Bradyrhizobium diazoefficiens: one gene and its partner. The protein of the gene in region 1 binds, or shares a complex with, the protein of each later gene. Links are inferred from orthologs where the notes say so. Each region holds a gene or a part of one and is shown on either strand. Other genes may lie near its edges.

Region 1 (3,211 bases):
TCTAATTCCGCGCGATGATCTCGCGTTCTTCGCGATGCACCGGCAACTCGCGCTTGATACCGGCGCGGCGGCGCATCAGGAATTTCGGGCGGCGGGCGCGGATCGCGTTGGCGCGGCGACGGCGGGCCGCCGGCTTGCGCGCAGCTTCGTCGAGCTGCGGCAGCGCGAAGAGCTCGCTCCAGATCGCCCAGGCTTCAGCGAGTTCTTCGCTGTCGGCGCCGACCAGCAGCGGAATGGAGAGCGAGGGATCGCGATGCACGAGCACGAGCGTCCGCGCCTCGTCGTTGCCGCGTAGCGCGATGCCAATGAAGTCGCTGACGCGCAAATTGATCGCCATCTGCATGCCGCGGACGGCGCGGCGCAGCACGACGCGCTCGCGATGAAGCTCGATCTGCCTGGTGTAGCCGTCGGCGCGCGCATCATGCGCATCGAAGCGGACCGGAAGGGAAAGAGGGTCGAGCCGCAGAGAGCGGCTCGACCCGGCGGGGTTGGCCCCGCATGTTGCTGTTTGACGCCTCACGGCTTTCATTCTCCCCGCCGGGATTATGTTCCCGGTCGATGCGAGGACCTTAGCGCGGCCTTTGCGGAAACCGCTTAAAAAGGCTGGTTAATCCAGCGTCACCGCCGCGCATGATTGACAAGACCTTGGCGCGCATGATTGACGAGACGTTGCGCCAGTCTCGCGAATCTGAGCGTTTTGCGGGGCTGAAAATGCTTGAAGTCCGCACCATTTGGGCACATCTGGTGGTCAGGGCGCCCGTCGCCCCCGAAACCTCCCGCGCCCCAACAGGATTTCGTTTGTGAACCCTTCACCAAGCTCGACGCTTTCGCCGCAAGCCAATCGCGATCTGTTCGATCAATCCGCGCTGTCCGATCTCGCACAGCGGCTGGTGGAGGCGGCGAAGCGCGCTGGCGCGGATGCGGCCGATGCGGTCGCAGTGCGCGGTATCTCGCAAGGCGTCGAGGTGCGCGACGGCCGCGTCGAGGAATCCGAACGTTCCGAGGGCGACGATGTCGGCTTGCGCGTGCTGGTCGGCCAGCGCCAGGCGGTGGTGTCGACCAACGACGTCAGCGGCGATGCGGTGACCAAGCTTGCCGAGCGCGCGGTCGCGATGGCGAAGGTCGCGCCAGTCGATAAGTTTGTTGGCCTCGCCGATCCCGCGCTGCTCGCGCGCGATTTTCCCGAGCTCGATTTGCTCGATCCCGACGTGCCCGCGACCTCAGAGCTCGAGCGCCGTGCACTCGAAGCCGAAGCCGCCGCGCTCGCCGTGAAGGGCGTCACCAAATCGGGCGGTGCGTCGGCTTCCGCGGGCATCGGCGGCATGGTGCTGGTCACCTCGACCGGCTTCCACGGCTCTTATCTGCGCTCCAGCCAGGGCATCTCCGCCACCGCCATCGCGGGCGAGGGCACCGGCATGGAGCGCGACTACGACTTCACCTCGGCGCCGCATGCGTCCGATCTGTTGTCACCGGAGCTCGTCGGCCGTTCCGCCGGCGAGCGCACCGTAGCGCGCTTCAATCCGCGCAAGGTCGAGACCTGCAAGGTGCCGGTGGTGTTCGACCCGCGCGTTGCGGGCTCGCTTGTCGGCCATCTCGTCGGCGCCATCAACGGCGCCTCGATCGCGCGCAAGACCAGCTTCCTCAAGGACAAGCTCGGCCAGCAGCTGTTCGCGAAAAACATCCGCATCATCGACGATCCCTTGCGCAAGCGCGGCCTGCGCTCGCAGACCTTCGATGCCGAAGGCGTCGCGGTGAAGCGGACCGCGCTGGTTGACGAGGGTGTGCTGACGACCTGGCTGCTCGACTGCGCCACCGCGCGCGAGCTCGGCCTTGTCACCACCGGCCACGCCCATCGCGGTGTCTCGTCCTCGCCCTCGCCGGGGCCGTACAATCTGCATCTCGAAGCTGGCACACTGAGCCCGGCCGAGCTGATCGCCGACATCAAGCAGGGTTTCTACGTTACCGACCTGATCGGCTCGGGCGTCAACGGCGTCACCGGCGATTACAGCCGCGGCGCCTCCGGCTTCTGGATCGAGAATGGCGAGATCACCTATCCCGTCAGCGAGGTCACGATCGCAGGGCACCTGTTCGAGATCTTCAAGTCGATGCAGCCGGCGAACAATCTCGAGTTCCGCTACGGCATCAATGCGCCGACGGTGCGCATCGAGGGTTTGACGCTTGGCGGACGTTGAGGCGCACTCCCTCGAAACCATCCTGACGCGTGATGCGGCGCTGCTGAAAGATTCGGTGCGGGAGGCGGGCAGCCTCGCGCACGCGATGTTCCGCACCGAGCTGAAGAAGTGGATCAAGGGCGCGTCCTCGCCGGTGTCGGAAGCCGACATCGCGGTCAACGATCTGCTCGAGGCCCGCCTGCGCAGCGCCACGCCCGATTACGGCTGGCTGTCGGAGGAGAGTGCCGACGACGAGGCGCGGCTGTCGCGGCGGCTGACCTGGGTGGTCGATCCCATCGACGGCACCCGCAATTATCTCAACGGCCATGACGAATGGTGCGTCAGCGTCGCGCTGGTCGAGGATGCCTCACCGGTGCTGGCCGCGGTGTACGCGCCGAGCAGCGACGAGTTCTTCTTCGCGGCCCGCGACCAGGGCACCACGCTCAACGGCGTGCCGGTGCGGGCGGCGGGCGGATCCGCGCTCGATTTCGCCCGCGTCGCCGGTCCGAAGCCGCTGGTCGAGCGGCTGAAGCCCTCGCTCGGCGACATCAAGCTGCATCCGCGAATCGGCTCGCTCGCGCTACGCCTGTGCCGGGTGGCCCACGGCGCGCTGGATGCGGCTTTTGCGGGGGGTAACAGCCATGATTGGGACCTTGCGGCGGCCGATTTGATCGTGCAGGAAGCGGATGGTAGGATGAGCGGTCTCTCCGGAGATCCCATCCTCTATAACCGCCGGGAAGTGGCGCACGGGGTGCTGGTGGCAGCGGGTCGCGATCGTCATGCGAGCATTGTCGCGCATTTTCGAGATCGTCCCTTCGCCTAAGCGCTCCCGCTGTGCTTGTCGACCACTGCTTTGCCGGGCAGCCCGTTAGGAACAGACCCCATGCCAGATAGTGCCCCGCAACAATTGCTGCATCTCGTCATCGGCGGCGAGCTCGTCGATCTCGAGCACAACACCTTCAAGAATCTCGACGACGTCGAGATCGTCGGCCTCTATCCGAACTATGCGACCGCCCACGCCGCCTGGCGGGCCAAGGCAC
Region 2 (3,196 bases), 5.9 Mb from region 1 along the record:
TGCGCCCTGATCCAGAGCGTAGTGGCCGAGGACCGCTCCAACGCAGGCCTGACCGTGATCGTGCTCAAGACCGCCGACCAGAAGGGCCGCTTGATGCGGGTGGTCGCCCCGCTCGGCGTCCTTTTGCCGTCCGGCCTCGGCCTCAAGCTCGACAACCAGGACGTCGGCCGCGCCGGCTTCGTCCGCTGCCTGCCCAATGGCTGCGTCGCCGAGGTGGTCATGGACGACAAGCTGCTGGGCCAGCTCCGCTCGGCCAAGACCGCAACCTTCATCATCTTCGAGACGCCGGAAGAAGGCATCGGCTTCCCGCTCAGCCTGAACGGGCTCGGCGAGGGCTATGACAAGCTACCGTAGACGCCCTCACCCCTGGTCGATGCGATAAAGCTCCGTGTCGCACCAGCCGCAGCGGTAGATGCGGCCTCTCCCGGCCACCGGCCCGGCCAGTGCCTTTCGCCGACATGTCGCGCAGAGGATGCCGTCCACCGTGTCGCAGCCCGGGTGAGCTGCGACATAGGCCTCGCGGGTGGGATAGGAGGTCCAATAGCGGCGGTAGACGAACTGATTGAAAAGCAGGACCAGCCCCAGCGCGCCAAAGCCGATGATCAGGCCGTGATACTGATCCCAGAACACAAGCAGCGAATTCCACATGCTCTTGCCGGCGCTCCGCCCCAGGATTCGTCCTCGATAGCCCGGAATCCTGAAAGCCGGCTTAAGGGCAGGCCGTACCTATCGTTTCCGTAATGTGACAGCCCAGGCCTCGCGGAACGCGCGGGAAACCATTATCTTGCCCAACATCCCCCGATAATGGACGGACGCATGACCAACCCTGCCACGACCTCCCTGCTCGACCGCGCCAATCTCGACCGCGACCAGGTTCGCAGCGAGGTCGCGCGCGGGCTTGCCGGCGCCGACGACGGCGAATTGTTCCTGGAATACAGCCAGACCGAAGCGCTGATGTTCGACAATGGGCGGCTGAAGCAGGCGACCTACGACACCTCGCAGGGTTTTGGCCTGCGCGCCGTCAAGGACGACGCGGTGGGTTACGCGCATTCCTCCGACGTGTCGCTGCCGGCGCTGATTCGCGCCGCCGACGCAGTCGGGGCCGTGCGCGGCGGCTATTCAGGCAATTTTGCCGCACCGCCTCCGCGCACCAACGTGCGGCTCTATGGCGACGACAATCCGCTCGATGCGCCGGGCTTCGAGACCAAGGTCAAGCTGCTGGCCGAGATCGACGCTTACCTGCGCGACAAGGATCCGCGGGTGCGACAGGTCAGCGTCAGCCTGGGTGCGACCTGGCAGGTCGTCGAGATCCTGCGGCCCGACGGCGAGAACTATCGCGACATCCGCCCGCTGGTGCGCGTCAACATCTCCGTCGTCGCCGGCCAGGGCGACCGCCAGGAGAGTGGCAGCAAGGGCTATGGCGGCCGCGCCGGCTATGCCGAATTTATCGAGACCCAGTCCTGGCACGAGGCCGCCGACGGCGCGCTGCGCGAGGCGCTGGTCAATCTAGAGTCGATCCCCGCCCCCGCCGGCGAGATGGACGTCGTCCTCGGGGCCGGCTGGCCCGGCGTGATGCTGCATGAAGCGGTCGGCCACGGCCTCGAAGGCGATTTCAACCGCAAGAAGACGTCGGCGTTCGCGGGCCTGATGGGCCAGCAGGTCGCGGCCAAGGGTGTCACCGTTGTCGACGACGGCACCATTGCCTCGCGCCGCGGTTCGCTGTCGATCGACGACGAGGGCACGCCGACCAATCGCACCGTGCTGATCGAAGACGGCATCCTGGTCGGCTACATGCAGGACCGACAGAACGCGCGTTTGATGAACATGAAGCCGACCGGCAACGGCCGTCGCCAGGGCTATGCCCATGTGCCGATGCCGCGCATGACAAACACCTACATGCTGGCGGGCGACCGCGATCCGGCCGAGATCCTAGCTTCCGTGAAGAACGGCGTGTTCGCCGCGAATTTCGGCGGCGGCCAGGTCGACATCACCTCGGGCAAATACGTGTTCCAGTGCACCGAGGCTTACAAGATCGAGAACGGCAAATTGGGCGCGCCCCTGAAGGGCGCCATGCTGATCGGCAACGGGCCGACCGACCTGCATCGCATCCGCATGATCGGCAACGATCTCGCGCTCGATACCGGCGTCGGCACCTGCGGCAAGAACGGTCAGGGCGTACCGGTCGGCGTCGGCCAGCCCTCGCTTCTGATGGAACGCATTACGGTAGGTGGAACAGGCGCATGAGCGTTGACAAGGTAACTGCCGCTCCCAAGCGGAAGAGCAGCGGATGGGGCGGGCAGCTGATGCAGCTCGCCGGCATCGTCGCCGCCGTATTCATCGCCAAGGGCGCGCTCGCCGAGCCGTTCTACGTGCCGTCGGGCTCGATGGAGCCGACGCTGCTGATCGGCGATGCGCTGCTCGCCTCGAAATTCCCCTATGGCTACGGCACCTCGTCGCTGCCGATCCAGATCAACTTGCCCGAGACCGGCCGCGTGTTCGCGGAGACGCCGAAGCAGGGCGACGTCGTGGTGTTCCGCTGGCCCGGCGACCGCTCGCAGGCCTGGGTCAAGCGCGTCGTGGGTCTGCCCGGCGATCGCATCCAGATGCGGCAGGGCCAGCTCTTCATCAACGACCGTCCCGCCGAGCTGAAGCCTGATGGCGTTGGAGCTGCCGAGGACGACAATGGCGGCAGCGAGCCGGCCTATCGCTATGTCGAGACGCTGCCGAACGGCGTCTCGCATCTGATCTTCAAGATGCGCGACAACGGCCCGCTCGACAACACGCCCGAGGTGAAGGTGCCGCCCGGCCACCTCTTCGTGCTCGGCGACAACAGAGACAATTCCGCAGACAGCCGCGTGCCGCTGCGCTCCGGCGGCGTCGGCCTGTTGCCGATCGACAATCTGGTCGGACGCGCCGATGCCGTGCTCGGCTCCTGGGATCTCGGCATGCGCGGCCAGCCGGTGTGGACCTGGCTCTCCGGCTTCCGGCTCGCGCGGTTCTTCACCGCCGTGCACTGAGCCGATCTCATGACCTTCGACGACGTCAGAAAATTTGCGCTGACGTGGCCGGAGGTCGAGGACGGCACTTCCTATACCACGCCGGCCCTGAAAGTGCGCAAGAAGCTGCTGGCGCGCCTGAAGGAGGGCGGCGACAGCCTGGTGATGCCGGATGTCCCGATCGACGAGCGCGCCATGCT

The links.
Region 2: the proteins of JJB99_RS06485 (region 1) and tldD are in contact, whole or in part, in a solved structure (PDB 5NJ9), measured with the Escherichia coli proteins. The link is inferred for Bradyrhizobium diazoefficiens from one-to-one orthologs.

The regions. Positions count from the first base shown.
Region 1 is NZ_CP067100.1:1,374,344-1,377,554, forward strand. Bases 101-2,996 are described here. They hold JJB99_RS06485 (TldD/PmbA family protein), read left to right. Parts: upstream 101-800; coding sequence 801-2,192; downstream 2,193-2,996. Other genes in these bases: JJB99_RS06475 (DUF6101 family protein), read right to left, coding at 101-520; JJB99_RS06480 (hypothetical protein), read left to right, coding at 631-804; JJB99_RS06490 (3'(2'),5'-bisphosphate nucleotidase CysQ), read left to right, coding at 2,179-2,994. Outside these bases: more of JJB99_RS06475, read right to left, coding at 2-100; JJB99_RS06495 (DUF4170 domain-containing protein), read left to right, coding at 3,055-3,211.
Region 2 is NZ_CP067100.1:7,298,251-7,301,446, forward strand. The notes cover bases 150-3,030. They hold tldD (metalloprotease TldD), read left to right. Parts: upstream 150-816; coding sequence 817-2,244; downstream 2,245-3,030. Other genes in these bases: JJB99_RS34325 (invasion associated locus B family protein), read left to right, coding at 150-354; JJB99_RS34330 (hypothetical protein), read right to left, coding at 361-648; lepB (signal peptidase I), read left to right, coding at 2,241-3,017; JJB99_RS34345 (MmcQ/YjbR family DNA-binding protein), read left to right, coding at 3,027-3,030. Also shown: more of JJB99_RS34325, read left to right, coding at 1-149; more of JJB99_RS34345, read left to right, coding at 3,031-3,196. UniProt on the Escherichia coli protein: Metalloprotease involved in CcdA degradation. Suppresses the inhibitory activity of the carbon storage regulator (CsrA).